Regions from separate parts of the Citrobacter telavivensis genome, predicted to be linked through region 3. Evidence: predicted binding sites of a transcription regulator. Region 3 holds the regulator's gene; each other region holds the start of a gene.
What was found. The regulator PurR, encoded in region 3, represses purine synthesis genes. The targets are predictions, from matches to a motif close to CANGCAAACGTTTGCNTG.
Positions count from the first base shown of each region.

Region 1: the regulator PurR is predicted to act here: its motif matches at 2,331-2,348, upstream of purM (phosphoribosylformylglycinamidine cyclo-ligase).
Region 2: the regulator PurR is predicted to act here: its motif matches at 1,507-1,524, upstream of cvpA (colicin V production protein).
Region 4: the regulator PurR is predicted to act here: its motif matches at 2,258-2,275, upstream of gcvT (glycine cleavage system aminomethyltransferase GcvT).

Region 1 covers NZ_JBGUBF010000005.1:122,887-127,526, reverse strand. The annotation lists gene upp (uracil phosphoribosyltransferase) at 1-533, opposite strand, end outside; gene ACERJC_RS19245 (6-phospho-beta-glucosidase) at 715-2,145, opposite strand; gene purM (phosphoribosylformylglycinamidine cyclo-ligase) at 2,408-3,445, shown strand; gene purN (phosphoribosylglycinamide formyltransferase) at 3,445-4,083, shown strand; gene ppk1 (polyphosphate kinase 1) at 4,271-4,640, shown strand, end outside.
Region 2 covers NZ_JBGUBF010000001.1:2,327,503-2,332,142, forward strand. The annotation lists gene purF (amidophosphoribosyltransferase) at 1-928, opposite strand, end outside; gene cvpA (colicin V production protein) at 963-1,451, opposite strand; gene dedD (cell division protein DedD) at 1,699-2,388, opposite strand; gene folC (bifunctional tetrahydrofolate synthase/dihydrofolate synthase) at 2,378-3,646, opposite strand; gene accD (acetyl-CoA carboxylase, carboxyltransferase subunit beta) at 3,716-4,630, opposite strand.
Region 3 covers NZ_JBGUBF010000001.1:1,244,236-1,248,875, forward strand. The annotation lists gene punR (DNA-binding transcriptional activator PunR) at 55-987, shown strand; gene purR (HTH-type transcriptional repressor PurR) at 984-2,009, opposite strand; gene cydH (cytochrome bd-I oxidase subunit CydH) at 2,304-2,393, shown strand; gene ACERJC_RS05995 (MFS transporter) at 2,562-3,728, shown strand; gene sodB (superoxide dismutase [Fe]) at 3,775-4,356, opposite strand; gene ACERJC_RS06005 (C40 family peptidase) at 4,483-4,640, opposite strand, start outside.
Region 4 covers NZ_JBGUBF010000002.1:317,109-321,748, forward strand. The annotation lists gene ubiH (2-octaprenyl-6-methoxyphenyl hydroxylase) at 1-621, shown strand, start outside; gene ubiI (FAD-dependent 2-octaprenylphenol hydroxylase) at 713-1,915, shown strand; partial or broken gene ACERJC_RS25525 (hypothetical protein) at 1,989-2,048, opposite strand; gene gcvT (glycine cleavage system aminomethyltransferase GcvT) at 2,365-3,459, shown strand; gene gcvH (glycine cleavage system protein GcvH) at 3,485-3,874, shown strand; gene gcvP (aminomethyl-transferring glycine dehydrogenase) at 4,092-4,640, shown strand, end outside.

The DNA of each region.
Region 1 (4,640 bases), on a different contig from region 3:
AGTTCCACATCCGGATGCGCTTTTTCCAGCGCGGCGATGCCTTCCGGTGCCGCCACCAGCACCAGCACTTTAATGCTGCTGCAGCCCGCTTTTTTCAGCAGATCGATGGTTGCGATAACGGAACCCCCGGTCGCCAGCATCGGGTCGACGATCAGCGCCATGCGCTCGTCAATGTTAGAAACCAGCTTCTGGAAATACGGGACCGGCTCCAGCGTCTCTTCGTTACGGTACATGCCGACCACGCTGATACGCGCGCTTGGCACGTTTTCCAGCACGCCGTCCATCATCCCCAGGCCTGCACGCAGGATAGGCACGACGGTAATTTTTTTGCCTTTGATTTGATCCACTTCGACCGGACCATTCCAGCCTTCAATGGTCACTTTTTCAGTTTCCAGGCCCGCAGTCGCTTCGTAGGTCAGCAGACTGCCTACTTCCGAGGCGAGTTCACGAAAGCGTTTGGTGCTGATATCGTTCTCACGCATCAGACCCAGCTTGTGTTTGACGAGTGGGTGTTTGACTTCCACGATCTTCATACTCTTCTCCTTTCCTCAGACGAGTGGCAACCACAAAAAAATCGCCGGATTATACCGCTTTTCCTCTCTGGCGCAACATAACGTATGCATGACCTGGATCAAGCAAAGTGGTATACGTTTGGGTGATGAGTATAAAACACGCCCCGCATTCTGTGCGGGGCTGGGTGTCAAGTGGCTGAAATCAGAGGGATTCACCGTTGCTTTTTATCACCTGCTGATACCAGGCGAAAGATTTTTTAGGCCGCCGTGCCAGCGTCCCGCTACCGTCATTATTTTTATCGACGTAGATAAACCCGTAGCGTTTTTTCATTTCACCCGTTCCCGCAGAGACCAGATCGATACATCCCCATGGGGTATAACCCATCAGGTCCACGCCATCCTCTTCGACCGCTTTTTTCATCTCGCGAATGTGCGCGGCCATGTACTCAATACGATAACTGTCGTCCACGGTGCCGTCCGGTTGCTGAACATCAATCGCGCCAAACCCGTTCTCAACGATAAACAACGGTAGCTGGTAGTGATCCCAGAACCAGTTCAGCGAATAGCGCAGCCCCACCGGATCAATCTGCCAGCCCCAGTCCGATTTCTGTACGTAGGGGTTGGAAACGAGGCTTTTACTCTCGTCATAATCGAGCTGTGGATTATCGTCCGTCGCTTTGGTAGCAAACGACATGTAGTAGCTGAAGCCGATGTAATCCACACAGCCTTCAGACAGGGCAACGCGGTCTTCCTCAGTAATATCAAGGTCAAACTCGCGGCGCGCAAAATAGTTGAGGATATGCTGCGGATATTTCCCCCGCACATGCACGTCGGTAAACCAGTAGCGGCGGTGCATGGCATTCATCGCCATCATCATGTCATTCGGCGCACAGGTCAGTGGGTAGATTGGGCACATGGCAATCATGCAGCCTATCTGTAACGACGGGTTAATGTCTCGTGCGGCCTTCACCGCCTGCGCACTGGCCACTAGCTCGTAGTGCGCGGCCTGGTACATCACGGGTTCACGATCTTCGCCAGGCTGATACTTCAGACCAGAGTTCGTAAACGGCGCAAAGTCCTCATGGAAATTGGCCTGGTTGTTGATCTCATTGAAGGTCATCCAGTACTTCACTTTATGCTGATAGCGGGTAAAGACCACTTTTGCGAAGCGGACAAAAAAGTCGATCAGCTTCCGGTTGCGCCAGCCGCCATACTCCGTCACCAGATGGTAGGGCATTTCGAAATGCGACAGGGTAATCACCGGTTCAATGCCGTACTTCAGGCATTCATCAAACAAGTCATCATAAAATTGCAGTCCGGCCTCGTTTGGCTGCGTTTCATCCCCGCGCGGGAAAATACGCGTCCAGGCAATGGAGGTGCGAAAACATTTAAAGCCCATTTCCGCGAACAGCCTGATGTCCTCTTTGTAGCGGTGATAGAAATCGATCGCCTCGTGGTTAGGATAGTTTTTCCCTGGCAGCACGCCATCGGTGATTTCACGCGCCACGCCGTGAGCCCCCGCCGTCATGACGTCGGCAACGCTGACGCCTTTTCCCCCTTCCTGCCAACCGCCCTCGAGTTGGTGAGCCGCAACCGCCCCACCCCACATGAAATTCGCATTAAATCCAGACATAGTTTCCCTCGTTGATTCGCAATGGCAAAACAGAAACCGGTTTCAGTAAGATACTGAGCAATCCCTTCAATGCTTTCAAGGAGGAAACTGAACCCGGTTTCATTTTCGTGGGTCAGGTCATAAAAACGAGCCATCGCAGAGAAAATGCAGCAAAAATCGACAGATAAAAACGGATGTAACGCAGGCTCGCAAACGTTTGCTTTCCCTGTTAGAATTGCGCCGAATTTTACTTTTACCGTAAGAAAACGTGGGGAACCAGGCAGTGACCGATAAAACCTCTCTTAGCTACAAAGATGCCGGTGTTGATATTGACGCGGGTAATGCTCTGGTGGATCGAATCAAAGGCGTAGTGAAGAAAACTCGCCGCCCGGAAGTAATGGGTGGTCTGGGTGGCTTCGGTGCGCTGTGCGCATTGCCGCAAAAATATCGTGAACCGGTACTGGTTTCCGGCACTGATGGCGTAGGGACAAAACTGCGTCTGGCAATGGATCTGAAACGTCACGATACCATCGGCATCGATCTCGTGGCGATGTGCGTCAACGATCTGGTGGTTCAGGGTGCTGAACCGCTGTTTTTCCTCGACTACTATGCCACTGGTAAACTGGATGTGGATACCGCAGCCAGCGTGATTCAGGGTATCGCAGAAGGTTGTCTGCAGTCCGGCTGCGCGCTGGTTGGCGGGGAAACGGCGGAAATGCCGGGGATGTATCACGGTGAAGATTATGATGTCGCCGGTTTCTGCGTCGGCGTAGTAGAAAAATCAGAAATCATCGACGGTTCCAAAGTGACCGATGGCGATGTGCTGATTGCGCTGGGTTCCAGCGGCCCGCACTCCAACGGTTACTCACTGGTGCGTAAAATTGTGGACGTCAGCGGTTGCGATCCGCAAACGACGGATCTGGAAGGCAAACCGTTGGCCGATCACCTGCTGGCGCCGACCCGTATCTACGTGAAATCGATTCTGGAACTGATCGAGAAGGTTGATGTGCACGCTATTGCGCACCTGACCGGCGGCGGCTTCTGGGAAAACATTCCGCGCGTCCTGCCGGACAACACGCAGGCGGTGCTCGATGAGTCCTCCTGGCAGTGGCCAGCGGTCTTTAACTGGCTGCAGCAGGCCGGTAACGTCAGCCAGCATGAAATGTATCGTACCTTTAACTGCGGCGTCGGCATGGTCATTGCCCTGCCCGCGGCGGAAGTGGACAACGCCCTTGCCCTGCTTAAAGCAAAAGGTGAAGACGCGTGGAAAATCGGCGTCATCAAAGCGTCTGACTCCGCGCAGCGTGTGGTTATTGAATAATGAATATTGTGGTGCTTATTTCCGGTAACGGAAGCAATTTGCAGGCGATTATTGATGCCTGCAAAGCGAAGAAAATCAACGGCACCCTGCGGGCAGTATTCAGCAACAAGGCCGACGCGTTCGGCCTTGAGCGAGCCAGAAAAGCGGCAATCCCTGCCCATACGCTGACGGCTGACCAGTTTTCCAGCCGTGAAGCGTTTGACCGCGAACTGATCCTTGAGATCGACGCTTATGCGCCTGACGTGGTGGTGCTGGCCGGTTTCATGCGCATTCTGAGCCCGGCGTTCGTCGCACACTACAACGGACGGTTGCTGAATATTCACCCTTCCCTGCTGCCCAAATACCCCGGTTTACACACCCACCGTCAGGCACTGGAAAATGGCGATGAGGAACACGGCACGTCGGTCCACTTTGTGACTGACGAACTCGACGGCGGACCGGTCATTTTGCAGTCCAAAGTCCCGGTCTTTGAAGGCGATGACGAGGATGAAATCACCGCTCGCGTTCAGGTACAGGAACACGCCATTTATCCACTGGTGGTCAGTTGGTTTGTGGACGGGCGACTGAAAATGCACGATAACGCCGCCTGGCTGGACGGTGTTCGCCTGCCGCCACAGGGCTACGCTGCCGACGAATAAAACCGAGCCGGATATCGAACGTCATCCTTTATCCGGCCTGCTGTTCTCTTCACCCCCCCAATCCCCCTTCCTCTTTGCGATCGGACGGTTTATTGTCATACTTTTCTGGCACAGTTGGACATCTGAGCGCAATGCTCGCCATAATAATCAGGCAGTGTCCCGTGAATAAAACGGAGTATAAGTATTAATGGGTCAGGAAAAGCTATACATCGAGAAAGAGCTGAGCTGGTTAGCGTTCAACGAACGTGTGCTTCAGGAAGCTGCGGATAAATCAAACCCGCTGATCGAACGGATGCGTTTCTTAGGCATCTATTCCAATAACCTGGATGAATTCTACAAAGTTCGCTTCGCAGAACTCAAACGCCGCATCATTATCAGTGAAGAACAGGGTTCAAATTCGCATTCTCGCCACCTGTTAGGCAAAATCCAGTCCCGCGTGCTGAAAGCCGACCAGGAATTCGATGGCTTGTATAACGAACTGCTGCTGGAGATGGCGCGTAATCAGATCTTCCTGATTAACGAGCGTCAGCTGTCGGTCAATCAACAAAGCTGGTTGC
Region 2 (4,640 bases), 1.1 Mb from region 3:
CGATGTCGCAGGAGGTTTCCGGAATCGGAATGACCACGTCGATATCCAGATCTTCCCATTCGCGGGCAATTTTTTCGCCAAGTTTGGTCCCCATATTCACACGGGCACTGTAGACGGAAATCTTGTCGATGAAGGAATCCGGACGCGCGAAGTAAACATACTCAAACAGGCACGGGTTGCTGACCGGGTTTTCAGCACACTGACGGGTGAACAATTGCCCTTTCTCAGTGATATAGACCGCTTCGCCCGACGCAACGTCACGCAGAAACTCAAAGCCCAGCGTATCCAGCGCAACGCTCTCAGACGCCACCATATACTCAGTGCGGCCGTCACCGATATCACGTTTACCCAACACCAGCGGACGAATACCGTTCGGGTCGCGGAAGGCGACCATACCGTGACCAATAATCATCGCCACGCAGGCATACGCGCCGCGGATCTGGCGGTTGGTCGCGGCAATTGCCGCAAAAATGTTGTCTGCTTCCAGCGGATAGTGGCGGAACTTATCCAGTTCGCTGGCGAAGATATTGAGCAGGATCTCAGAATCTGAGGTGGTATTGATATGGCGGCGCTTCTCTTCAAACAGCTTTTTACGCAGTTCGTGGGCATTAGTCAGGTTGCCATTGTGGGCAAGCGTGATGCCATACGGGGAGTTGACGTAGAAAGGTTGAGCTTCAGAGGCGCTGGAGCTACCAGCCGTTGGGTAACGCACATGACCGATGCCCATATTGCCCTGCATACGCTGCATGTGACGCGCTTCGAATACATCGCTCACCAGGCCGTTTGCCTTACGCAAACGGAAGCAGTTATTTGCATCGATGGTGATAATGCCAGCGGCATCCTGACCACGATGCTGGAGCACTGTTAAGGCGTCATAAATCGACTGGTTAACCGGCATAACACCGGCGATACCGACAATACCGCACATACGTCTTTTTCCTCGTTAAGCTACAACCCAACGCTTATGCTCTGGGCAAGAAACTTGACGAGCTTTGCAGATAGTCAAAGAACCATCTGATGATGAAACTGAACTCCGGGATCAGCTGTGACTTACTCCAGTCTTCACCTTTCGACAGGCCCGTAAAGGTGTCGAGAAAGAACAGAATGGCAGCAACAATCAACACACCACGCAGCGCGCCGAAACAGACCCCCAGAACCCGGTCGGTACCTGACAGACCGGTTTTCTCAACCAGTTGCCCTACCACGTAGTTCACAATGGCGCCGACGATAAGCGTCGCGATAAACAACACCGCGATGGCAATCCCGTTTCGAACCAGTTCGTCTTCAAAGCCCGAAAACCAGACAGACAGGTAAGTGTAGTAATGGCTGGCGACAAAGAAAGCACAACCCCATGTCACCAACGATAACGCTTCACGAACAAAGCCACGGATCAGGCTAACCAGACAGGAAAAACCAATCACCGCAATAATGGCGTAATCAATCCAGACCATATGTGTCCCACGATTTTACGCCCTGTCGTCCTGTTCGGGGCGCATTCTAACAGAAAAAGAAAACGTTTGCGTAGGGATTTCCTTCCCGCGCGTAAATAAAAATGGCGCTGAAAAAATATTCAACGCCATACCGTTTTATGCCTCTTCGGGCACTGCCGGATGGCGATGTAAACACCTCATCCGGCCAACAAACCACACGGTGGTAAGCCTGATAAGACGCCGAGCGCCGCCATCAGGCAACCCTAACTTAGTTCGGGCTGTACCCCATCACCACTCCGCTTAATCCGGAGATTTGCTGTAACTCGCCGAGCGAACCTTTCAGCTTGTCGCGTGATGCATCCGGCCCCACGAGAATACGGGTTATTTTACCCTGTACTGGCGTTGACGGAGAAGTATATACCCGGAAACCTGCGCCACGAAGTTTACCCACGATCTCATTGACCTTATCGGCATTTTTCAGCGCACCCAACTGCACAACATAGGCTTTACCCGTCGGTGCCGGTTTCTCTTCCACCGCCGGTTTTGGCGCAGGAGTGGGAACCGGAGCGGGCGTTGCGTCCACAGTCGGCTGCGGCTTCGGTTGCGGCTTCGGTTTTTCAACCGGTTTTGGTTTGGGTTGTTCTACGGGCGCTGGCGTCGTATCAAGCTCAGGACTGTTCGCTGACGCATAGCGTGACGGATCCAGCGACGGAGCCGCCGCATCGCCTGCCCGCACCTCTTCTGCCGCCCCTTCCGGCGGTTGAGTCGGTAATGCCTGCGTTGCCGCGGGCATCATATCCGGCTCGTCGCGATCGCCGGGTTTCGGCACCAGCGGGATCGCCGCGAATTCATCCTGATAATGTTTTTTCTGCCCGTCGAGCAGCCCGGGCAGCACAATCACGCCCAGCGCGACCAGCACAATCGTGCCGACTAAACGATTCTGAAACTTACTCGCCACCGATTCTCCCCGCGTCCATCACTTCCATGACATGTGCAACCGTGTGGAATGAACCACACACCAGTACGGTATCTTCTGGTCTCGCGTCTGCCAGAGCGGCGTGCCATGCCAGCGCGACACTGTCATAGACACTGCCTTTACCGAGATGTTCCAGCAGTTGCTCTGCCGTCGTCCCCCGGGGGCCCTCCAGCGGAGCACAATACCAGTCGTCGACCACGCTTTTCAACCAGGCCAACGTTCCCGCAATATCCTTATCATGTAGCATACCGATAACGGCAAGAACGCGCCCCTTTTTCGGCAACATTTTCAGCCGTCCGGTCAGATATTCCGCCGCATGGGGATTATGCGCGACATCGAGGATGACGCGCGGCGACTCGCTCACAATCTGGAAACGTCCCGGTAGAATCGCCTGAGCAATCCCGTCGCGGATCGCCTGTTCACTGACGTTCAGGCCACTGGCGCGCAGTGCCGCCAGTGCGGTCGCCGCATTGGGTTGCGGTACCTGTGGCAGCGGTAAATCGGTCAATGTACCGTGGCAGTCGCTGAAGGACCACCCCGTCTCCGTTACCGTAAACTGCCAGTCTTCGCCACGGCGCTGTAGGCGTGCGCCTTTCTCCAGCGCCACATCAGCGATGGTATAGGGCATTTCGGGTTCGCCGACAATCGCTGGTTTATCCGCACGGAAAATGCCGGCCTTTTCGCGGCCAATACTTTCACGATCAGGCCCCAGCCAGTCGGTATGATCCAGCGCAATGCTGGTCACCACGGCGACATCGGCATCAACGATGTTTGTCGCGTCCAGTCGTCCGCCCAACCCGACCTCCAGAATCACCACATCCAGTCGCGCCTGCTTAAACAGCCACAACGCAGACAGCGTGCCGTATTCAAAATAGGTCAGCGAGATATCCCCACGCGCCGCTTCAATCTCCGCAAAGGATTCCGTGTGGGCCGATTCTGGCAGTTCATTGCCCTGCACACGCACACGTTCGGTGTAGCGCACCAGATGCGGCGAACTGTATACCCCGACTTTGTATCCCGCTGTCGTCAATATGGACTCCAGCGTCCGGCAGGTAGTGCCCTTGCCATTGGTGCCCGCCACGGTGAAGACAAACGGCGCAGGCTTCAGCACGCCCAGCCGCGCAGCCACCTGGCTTACGCGTTCAAGGCCCAGATCGATAGTCTTCGCGTGGAGGTTTTCCAGATAAGAAAGCCACGAGGCCAGGGGCGACGCGGCTTTAGGAATATGTTTGTTATTCATGATGCCCGTAAATTCGTTACGTTGAGAAAAGCAAAAGGGCAGCGCCTGTGGCCCTGCCCTTTTCAGTTATCAGGCCTCTGGTTCCTGATCCGGCACCGGTGGCACCACCACGCCTTCACGCGGGGTATCCGGATTTGGCGCCGGCAGATTCATCAGCTTCGCCAGAATGCTTGCCAGTTTCAGGCGCATCTCCGGACGGCGGACGATCATATCGATAGCGCCTTTTTCGATCAGAAACTCACTGCGCTGGAATCCCGGCGGCAGTTTCTCACGTACGGTTTGTTCGATAACGCGCGGACCCGCGAAGCCGATCAGCGCTTTCGGTTCAGCAATGTTGAGATCGCCCAGCATCGCGAAGCTTGCAGAGACACCGCCCATCGTTGGGTCGGTCAGCACGGAGATGTACGGCAGACCGCGTTCCTGCATTTTTGCCAGCGCCGCAGAGGTTTTCGCCATCTGCATCAGCGACATCAGCGCTTCCTGCATACGCGCGCCGCCGGAGGCGGAGAAGCACACCAGCGGACAGTTATCTTCCAGCGCCTGTTCAACAGCACGCACAAAACGTGCGCCGACCACAGAACCCATCGAGCCGCCCATGAAAGCGAACTCAAATGCCGCCGCGACGACCGGCATGCCGTGAAGCGTGCCTTTCATCACCACCAGCGCATCTTTCTCGCCGGTTTCCTTTTGCGCGGAAGCCAGACGGTCTTTGTATTTCTTGGAGTCACGGAACTTCAGTACGTCTTTCGGCTCAAGTTCGCTACCCAGCTCCACCAGCGTTCCTTCATCTAACAGGCTATGCAGGCGGTTACGCGCCGACATACGCATGTGATGGTCACACTTCGGACAGACCTCGAGATTACGTTCCAGCTCAGCACGGTATAAAACCTGACCGCAGCTATCACACTTAGTCCACACCCCTTCAGGAATACTTGCCTTGCGGGTGGGCGTAATGTTGCTTTTAATTCGTTCAATCCAGCTCATTTATGACCTT
Region 3 (4,640 bases):
GCTTGTGAAACGGTAATATTTGTTTATTGCATTCAAAAATTTTGTAGGCAGATTATGTGGTCAGAATATGCACTGGAAGTCGTTGATGCCGTGGCGCGCAACGGGAGTTTCAGCTCCGCCGCTCAGGAGTTGCACCGGGTGCCCTCAGCGGTCAGCTATACGGTCCGGCAACTGGAAGAGTGGCTGGCGGTCCCGCTCTTTGAACGTCGTCATCGCGATGTAGTACTGACCCCGGCGGGAGCCTGGTTTTTGAAAGAGGGCCGCTCTGTCATCAAAAAAATGCAGATCACGCGCCAGCAGTGTCAGCAGATAGCCAACGGCTGGCGTGGGCAACTTCCCATCGCGGTGGACAATATCGTGCGCCCTGAACGCACAAGACAGCTGATAGTCGATTTCTATCGCCACTTTGATGACGTGGAACTGCTGGTCTTTCAGGAGGTGTTCAATGGCGTCTGGGACGCGCTGTCAGATGGCAGGGTTGAACTCGCTATCGGCGCAACCCAGGCGATCCCGGTAGGAGGTCGATACACCTTCCGCGATATGGGCAAACTGAGCTGGTGTTGTGTCGTTGCCAGCACACATCCGCTGGCCGCCATGAGCGGGCCTTTAAGCGATGACACGTTGCGCAACTGGCCGTCACTGGTACTGGAAGATACCTCCCGCACGCTGCCGAAACGCGTGACCTGGCTGCTGGACAACCAGAAGCGGGTGGTGGTTCCGGACTGGGACTCTTCCGCGACCTGTATCAGCGCCGGACTTTGTGTCGGCATGGTGCCGACACATTTTGCCAAGCCGTATCTCAATAAGGGGCAGTGGGTGGCGTTGGATCTGGAGAACCCTTTCCCGGACGCAGCCTGTTGCCTGACCTGGCAGCAGAACGATATGTCACCTGCGCTGATCTGGCTGCTGGACTATCTGGGAGACAGCGAAACGCTGAACAAAGAGTGGCTGCGGGAGCCTGACGAGACTCCCGCAAAAGAGGTTTAACGGCGGTAGTCGCGGAAAGGGCCATCCGCAACGGAGCGGCGCTCCACCAGGCGTGGGTGGACTTCAATGGACTGTGACTCTTCGCGCTTATTGACGATACGGTCCAGCAGCATGTTAAAGGCCGTTTCACCCAGCGAATCTTTTGGCTGGTGGATGGTGGTCAATGCGGGCGTAAAGAAGCGGGCGTTGCGCACATTGTCATAGCCTATCAGCGACACGTCCTGCGGTACGCGCAGGCCCATCTCATCCGCAGCGCAAAGGGCACCCATTGCCATGATATCGCCGCCACAGAAGACCGCCGTCGGGCGATGCGCCTGCGACAGAATTTGCTGCATTGCACGGTAGCCGGATTCCGGTTCGAAGTCGCCCTGCACAATCCAGTTTTCCGGCACTTTAATCAGCGCTTCATCCATCGCCTTCATAAAACCGGCCAGACGGCCCGCGCCGGTGTTGCGCTCCATCAGTCCCGGGATCACGCCAATTTCGCGATGTCCGCGTTCGACAAGGTAACGGCCAGCCATATAACCGCCCTCAAAGGCGTTATCAATCACCGTATCGGTGAAGTCGGCTTTGGCTTCGCCCCAGTCCATGACCACCATCGGGATATGACGGTACTCTTCCAGCATCGAGAGCAGGGGTTCGGGATATTCGGAACACATCACCAGCAGGCCATCAACGCGTTTTTGCGCCATCATGGACAAATAGGCACGCTGTTTTTCCAGATTGTTCCAGACGTTACCGAGGATCAGGGTATAGCCTTTCTGGAAGCAGTTCTTTTCAACGGCTTCGATAATTTCGGCAAAGTAGGGGGCTTCGCTGCTGGTCGCCAGCAAGCCGATAGACTTGGTATGGTTGACCTTCAGACTACGGGCAACAGCGCTGGGGGAATAGTGCAATTCTTTGATTGCCGCCCACACTGCATTGCGTGTTTCTTCAGCGACGAAACGCGTTTTGTTAATTACGTGTGATACGGTTGTAGTGGAAACGTTTGCGCGTTTCGCTACATCTTTAATTGTTGCCATTAAATCTCACTCCAGACCCAACCTGAACATTAAAATATGCTAAGTAAACGTTTGCCTTTAATCATCCTGTGCGCAACGTCAGGGTTGCGGCATGCCGGGAAAACGCCACAGAGCGTCAGGAAGGGGTCAATGGCCGGTACGCTAATCAAGTAAGCGTCGAATTTTGGCTGATCTTAACGAAAAGGGGAAGTATTAAAAGCACATATCACTCTAAATCGTGGGAGATTTTTGCACTCAAGTGTGCAAAAATGCGCTATATCACTTTTTGTGTGGGAATAAAAAGGAGAAAAGTTGATGAGCACCGATCTGAAATTTTCATTAGTGACCACGTTTATTGTTCTGGCTTTAATCGTTGCTGGCGGTCTGACAGCGGCACTGCATTGATTTCCCTCGGGGGAGTGCCTGCTCCCTCGAACCTCCCGCCATATTGTTATCGAATCTGCAAAAGTCTTTTGTATTTTTGTTAACTTCTCTTTTTTTGTGATTGATGTCATGCTTTTGACTCTTAGTTAAGCCTCGCGCCTCATCGCGAAGAGCCGGAGTCATCACTGCATGAAAATTAATTATCCGTTACTGGCGCTGGCCATCGGCGCATTCGGCATCGGTACGACCGAATTCTCGCCAATGGGGCTGCTGCCCGTCATTGCGCGTGGCGTTGATGTGTCCATCCCCGCCGCAGGCATGTTGATTAGCGCCTATGCCGTCGGCGTGATGGTTGGGGCCCCGCTGATGACGCTGCTTCTGTCACATCGTGGACGCCGTAATGCGCTGATTTTTCTGATGGCTATCTTTACGCTTGGTAACGTGCTCTCGGCGATTTCGCCGGATTACACCACGCTGATGCTGTCACGCATTTTAACCAGCCTCAACCATGGCGCGTTCTTCGGCCTGGGTTCCGTTGTAGCAGCCAGCGTGGTGCCGAAGCACAAACAGGCCAGCGCCGTTGCCACGATGTTTATGGGGCTGACTATCGCCAATATCGGCGGCGTTCCGGCGGCGACCTGGCTGGGGGAAACCATCGGCTGGCGAATGTCGTTTATGGCGACAGCCGGTCTGGGCGTTATCTCGATGCTGAGTCTCTTTTTCTCGTTGCCGAAAGGCGGTGCCGGGGCGCGTCCGGAAGTGAAAAAAGAGCTGGCGGTGTTAATGCGTCCTCAGGTGCTCTCCGCGCTGCTGACTACCGTGTTGGGGGCGGGCGCTATGTTTACGCTGTATACCTATATTTCGCCTGTCCTGCAAAGCATCACCCATGCGACCCCGACCTTCGTGACCGGGATGCTGGTTCTGATTGGCGTGGGCTTCTCCATTGGTAACTACCTCGGCGGTAAACTGGCCGATCGCTCGGTTAACGGTACGCTGAAGGGCTTTTTGCTGCTGCTGATGGTGATTATGCTGGCTATCCCCTTGTTGGCTCAAAATGAACTGGGGGCGGCGGTCAGTATGGTGGTCTGGGGGGCGGCAACCTTTGCGGTGGTGCCTCCGCTGCAAATGCGCGTCATGCGTGTGGCTCACGAAGCGCCGGGCCTGTCGTCTTCCGTGAATATTGGCGCTTTTAATCTCGGAAATGCACTGGGTGCCGCCGCCGGTGGGGCCGTGATTTCAGGCGGGTTAGGCTACAGTTTTGTTCCTGTGATGGGGGCGATTGTGGCAGGTATGGCGCTGTTGTTGGTGTTTGTCTCGGCGAGAAAACAGCCTGAACAGGTGTGCGTCGCAGGTTAACGGCAGAACAAAAACGCAGAAGGGACGCCCTTCTGCGTTATCTTTTTTACGCGGCGAAGTTCTTCGCGACAAACTCCCAGTTCACCAGCGCCCAGAAGTGCTCCAGGTAGCCAGGACGCGCATTGCGGTAGTCAATGTAATACGCATGCTCCCACACGTCGACGGTCATCAGCGGGGTGGCGTCGGTGGTCAACGGCGTGCCGGCGTTAGATGTTGAAACGATAGCCAACTTGCCATCCTTTCCTTTTACCAGCCAGGTCCAGCCGGAACCGAAGTTTTTGATCGCCGCATCGGTAAACTGCGCTTTGAACTCCGCAAAGCTGCCGAAAGAGGCGGCAATCGCGTCAGCCAGTTTACCGGTTGGCTCGCCGCCCGCATTCGGCGCCAGGCAGTTCCAGTAGAATGTGTGGTTCCAGACCTGAGCGGCGTTGTTGAACACGCCACCTTCGGAGCTTCGTACGATCTCTTCCAGTGATTTTCCTTCAAAGGCGGTGCCTTTGATCAGGTTGTTCAGGTTGGTGACATAGGTCTGATGGTGTTTGCCATAGTGATATTCCAGCGTTTCGGCGGAAATATGCGGCGCAAGCGCGTCTTTGGCATACGGTAGTGCAGGTAATTCGAACGACATTGCTTCTCTCCTTATTATTAATAGTATTTCGCGCAATAACCTTATTGTGCGTAAGGATAGGGTAGCAAATTGAAAGGTGAGACAAAAGATGAACTTACCCTGTTGCGTTAACAACAGGGTAAAGTTTTAACGAATGGTTTTGGGGGTCATGACCCGGCGAGCGCCAACGTAGTGGCGTTGCCAGTAATCTTCGCTGAGCGACGTTATCTGGATTTCCTGGCCGCTGCGCGGCGACTGGATAAATTTGCCGTTGCCGACATAAACGCCAACGTGATCGGCGGTGC
Region 4 (4,640 bases), on a different contig from region 3:
ATCGCTAACGTCTCAACTGCGGTTGCCCATAACGGCCGCGCGTTTGAACGGTTTACGGCGCATGGCCCCCTGGCGATGCTGCCGATGTCTGAAGGGCGCTGTTCGCTGGTGTGGTGCCATCCGCTGGAACAGCGTGAGGAAATTCTGAGTTGGTCAGATGAACGCTTCTGCCGTGAACTTCAGACGGCTTTCGGCTGGCGGTTGGGGAAAATCACCCACGCGGGCAAACGCAGCGCGTATCCGCTTTCTCTCACTACGGCGGCGAAGGCGTTTACGCACCGCACCGTGCTGGTGGGCAACGCCGCGCAGACGCTGCACCCGATTGCGGGGCAGGGGTTTAACCTTGGACTGCGTGATGTTATGAGCCTCGCCGAAACGCTCACAACAGCTCAGGCGATAGGCAGGGACGTCGGCGACTACGCCGTGCTCGCGCACTATCAACATCGTCGTCAGGGGGATCGCCAGGCCACGGTCGGCGTGACGGACAGTCTGGTTCATCTGTTTGCCAACCGCTGGGCGCCGCTGGTTGTCGGGCGCAACGTGGGTCTGATGACCATGGAATTATGCCCTCCCGCCCGCGATGCGTTTGCGCAGCGGACGTTAGGTTGGGTGGCGCGGTAAACATCACCTCCAGACCGGACAGGCGAAGCGCGATCCGGCATTTTTACGTATATGACGCCCGATGGCGGTTTCCGATTTTCAGGAGTAAACAGTGCAAAGTGTTGATGTAGCAATCGTGGGCGGAGGCATGGTTGGCCTGGCTGTCGCGTGTGGACTGCAGGGCAGCGGTTTACGTGTCGCTGTGCTTGAACAGCGCGAACCGCAACCGCTGGCGGCAGATGCCGCTCCCGCGCTTCGCGTGTCGGCGATCAATGCCGCCAGTGAAAAACTGCTTACCCGACTGGGCGTCTGGTCAGACATTGTGGCTCGTCGCGCCAGTTGCTATCACGGGATGGAAGTGTGGGACAAAGACAGCTTTGGTCGTATCAAATTTGATGACCAAAGCATGGGCTACAGCCATCTGGGCCATATCGTGGAAAACGCGGTTATCCATTACGCGCTGTGGCAAAAAGCGCAGCAATCCTCCGATATCACGCTGGTGGCGCCTGCCGAATTACAGCAGGTGGCGTGGGGCGAAAACGACGCCTTCCTGACGCTGAAAGATGGCGCCATGCTCACGGCGCGTCTGGTGATTGGCGCCGATGGGGCAAACTCGTGGCTACGCAATAAAGCGGACATTCCATTGACCTTCTGGGATTATCGCCATCATGCGCTGGTCGCGACCATTCGTACCGAAGAAGCCCATGGTGCCGTTGCCCGTCAGGCGTTTCATGGCGAAGGCATTCTGGCGTTCCTGCCGCTTAGCGATCCGCATTTGTGCTCCATCGTCTGGTCGCTTGCGCCGCAAGAGGCTGAACGGATGCAGCAGGCAAGCGATGAGCAGTTTAATCAGGCGCTGAATATCGCGTTTGATAATCGTCTGGGGCTGTGCAGCGTGGAGAGCGAACGCCAGGTGTTTCCGCTGACGGGACGCTATGCGCGTCAGTTCGCCGCACATCGTCTGGCGCTGGTCGGCGACGCCGCGCATACCATCCATCCACTGGCCGGGCAGGGCGTGAACCTCGGGTTTATGGATGCAGCAGAACTGGTGGATGAACTCAAACGTCTGCATCGTCAGGGTAAAGACATTGGGCAGTACCTCTATTTGCGTCGTTATGAGCGCAGCCGTAAGCACAGCGCGGCGATGATGCTGGCGGGCATGCAGGGGTTCCGCGAGCTGTTTGCGGGGACACATCCGGCAAAAAAACTGCTGCGTGATATGGGGCTGAAACTGGCTGATACCCTTCCGGGTGTTAAACCGCAACTTCTCCGTCAGGCAATGGGACTCAACGATCTGCCTGAGTGGCTTCGCTAAGTATTCACCTCTTTTAAAGAATTTGAAACCCGTCACATTTCCTCCTCCCGGCGACTTCGCCGGGGGGCATCTCTCATTTGAAATAAACTAATTTCACTGTTCTTTTCGCATTATATTTTCTAATGTCGCGATTTTTTCATAACGCCAGTTTTGACATTTTTTTAGCGTTTAATGTGGTTATGTTCGCCTGTGAAGCGCGAATTGTAGTTATTTATCTGCGTAGCTTGCTTTTGTTGTGGTTTTTTATACTGACGGCGTTTCGGTGAGTTTTGGCCATAAGCTAATGTGATGGTTAATTTTGTTTTATGGTTTAGCGTGGGTTTCGGTGGTAAGTTCAGGGGCAAAGAGAACGTTTGCGTCGGGGCCCTGCAGTGGCGTCGATGCCGGGTTTCGTGGCGATAATTTCGCCGCGAAAGGGTGGTCAGCCCCGCTTATTCAATGAGGACAAGATGGCTCAACAGACTCCTTTGTACGAACAACACACGCTATGCGGTGCTCGCATGGTCGATTTTCACGGCTGGATGATGCCACTGCATTATGGTTCTCAGCTTGATGAGCACCATGCGGTCCGCACTAATGCCGGGATGTTTGATGTGTCGCACATGACCATCGTCGATCTGCGCGGCAGTCGCACCCGGGAGTTTTTGCGTTATCTGCTGGCGAACGACGTGGCAAAGCTAACGAAAACCGGCAAAGCCCTTTATTCCGGTATGCTCAACGCCTCGGGCGGCGTAATAGATGACCTGATTGTCTATTACTTTACCGAAGACTTCTTCCGCCTCGTTGTAAACTCCGCCACCCGCGAAAAAGACCTTTCCTGGATTACCCAACACGCTGAACCTTATGCCATCGACATTACCGTGCGTGATGACCTGTCGCTGATTGCCGTGCAGGGACCAAACGCGCAGGCGAAGGCGGCATCCCTGTTTACTGACGAGCAGCGCAAAGCCGTCGAAGGCATGAAACCGTTCTTCGGCGTGCAAACGGGTGACCTGTTTATCGCCACGACCGGTTACACCGGTGAGGCGGGCTATGAAATTGCGATGCCGAATGAAAAGGCGGCGGATTTCTGGCGTGCGCTGGTGGAAGCGGGCGTGAAGCCATGTGGCCTGGGCGCGCGCGATACGCTGCGCCTGGAAGCGGGTATGAACCTGTATGGTCAGGAGATGGACGAGGGAATCACGCCGCTGGCGGCCAATATGGGCTGGACCATCGCCTGGGAACCGACTGACCGCGACTTTATCGGTCGTGAAGCGCTGGAAGTTCAGCGTGAAAAAGGCCACGAACAACTGGTTGGTCTGGTGATGACCGAGAAAGGCGTTCTGCGTAACGAACTGCCGGTACGCTTCACTGATGCCCAGGGCAATCAACTGGAAGGCGTTATCACCAGTGGTACCTTCTCACCGACGCTGGGCTACAGTATTGCGCTGGCGCGGGTGCCGGCGGGCATTGGCGAAACGGCAATTGTGCAGATTCGCAACCGCGAAATGCCGGTAAAAGTGACTAAACCTGTTTTTGTGCGTAACGGCAAAGCCGTCGCGTGATTCATCCTTTTCTGGAGATTGATTGATGAGCAACGTACCAGCAGAACTGAAATACAGCAAAGAACACGAATGGCTGCGCAAAGAAGCTGACGGCTCTTACACCGTTGGTATCACCGAACACGCTCAGGAGCTGTTGGGCGACATGGTTTTTGTTGACCTGCCGGACGTTGGCGCGACCGTTAGCGCGGGCGACGACTGCGCGGTGGCTGAGTCGGTCAAAGCCGCTTCTGACATCTATGCGCCGATCAGCGGTGAGATCGTGGCCGTCAACGACGCGCTGAGCGACTCCCCGGAACTGGTGAACAGCGAGCCGTATGCCGGTGGCTGGATCTTCAAAATCAAAGCCAGCGATGAGAGCGAACTGGACTCGCTGCTGGATGCGACAGCATACGAAGCTCTGCTCGAAGACGAATAAATACGCGTCATCCTTCACGCTGCAGGTGTGTTGGCTTCCTCGCTCACCCCAGTCACTTACTGGTGTAAGCTCCTGGGGATTTGCTGCGTCGCCGCCTTCCTGCAACGCGAATGATTTTGCGTATCGACCATAGTCGATGAGCCCGGTAAGCGTGAGCGCCACCGGGCAAACCAGTCAGACAATCACGATTCACTGCACGTTTCAGGAACCATCGCCCATGACACAGACGTTAAGCCAGCTTGAAAACAGCGGCGCTTTCATTGAACGCCACATCGGACCGGACGCCGCGCAGCAGCAAGAGATGCTGAATGCGGTTGGCGCCGCGTCGTTAAATGCGTTGATCGGCCAGATTGTGCCGAAAGACATTCAGCTCGCGACCCCGCCGCAGGTCGGCGAAGCGGCGACCGAATACGCTGCGCTGGCAGAATTAAAGGCCATCGCCGGGCGTAACAAGCGCTTCACGTCATACATTGGTATGGGTTACACCGCCGTGCAGCTGCCACCGGTTATCCTGCGCAACATGCTGGAAAACCCAGGCTGGTACACCGCCTATACGCCTTATCAGCCGGAAGTGTCTCAGGGGCGCCTGGAAGCGCTGTTGAACTTCCAGCAGGTGACGCTGGATCTGACCGGTCTGGATATGGCTTCCGCTTCGCTGCTCGATGAAGCCACTGCGGCTGCAGAAGCGATGGCGATGGCGAAGCGCATCAGCAAACTGAAAAACGCGAACCGTTTCTTCGTTGCCGCGGATGTGCATCCGCAAACG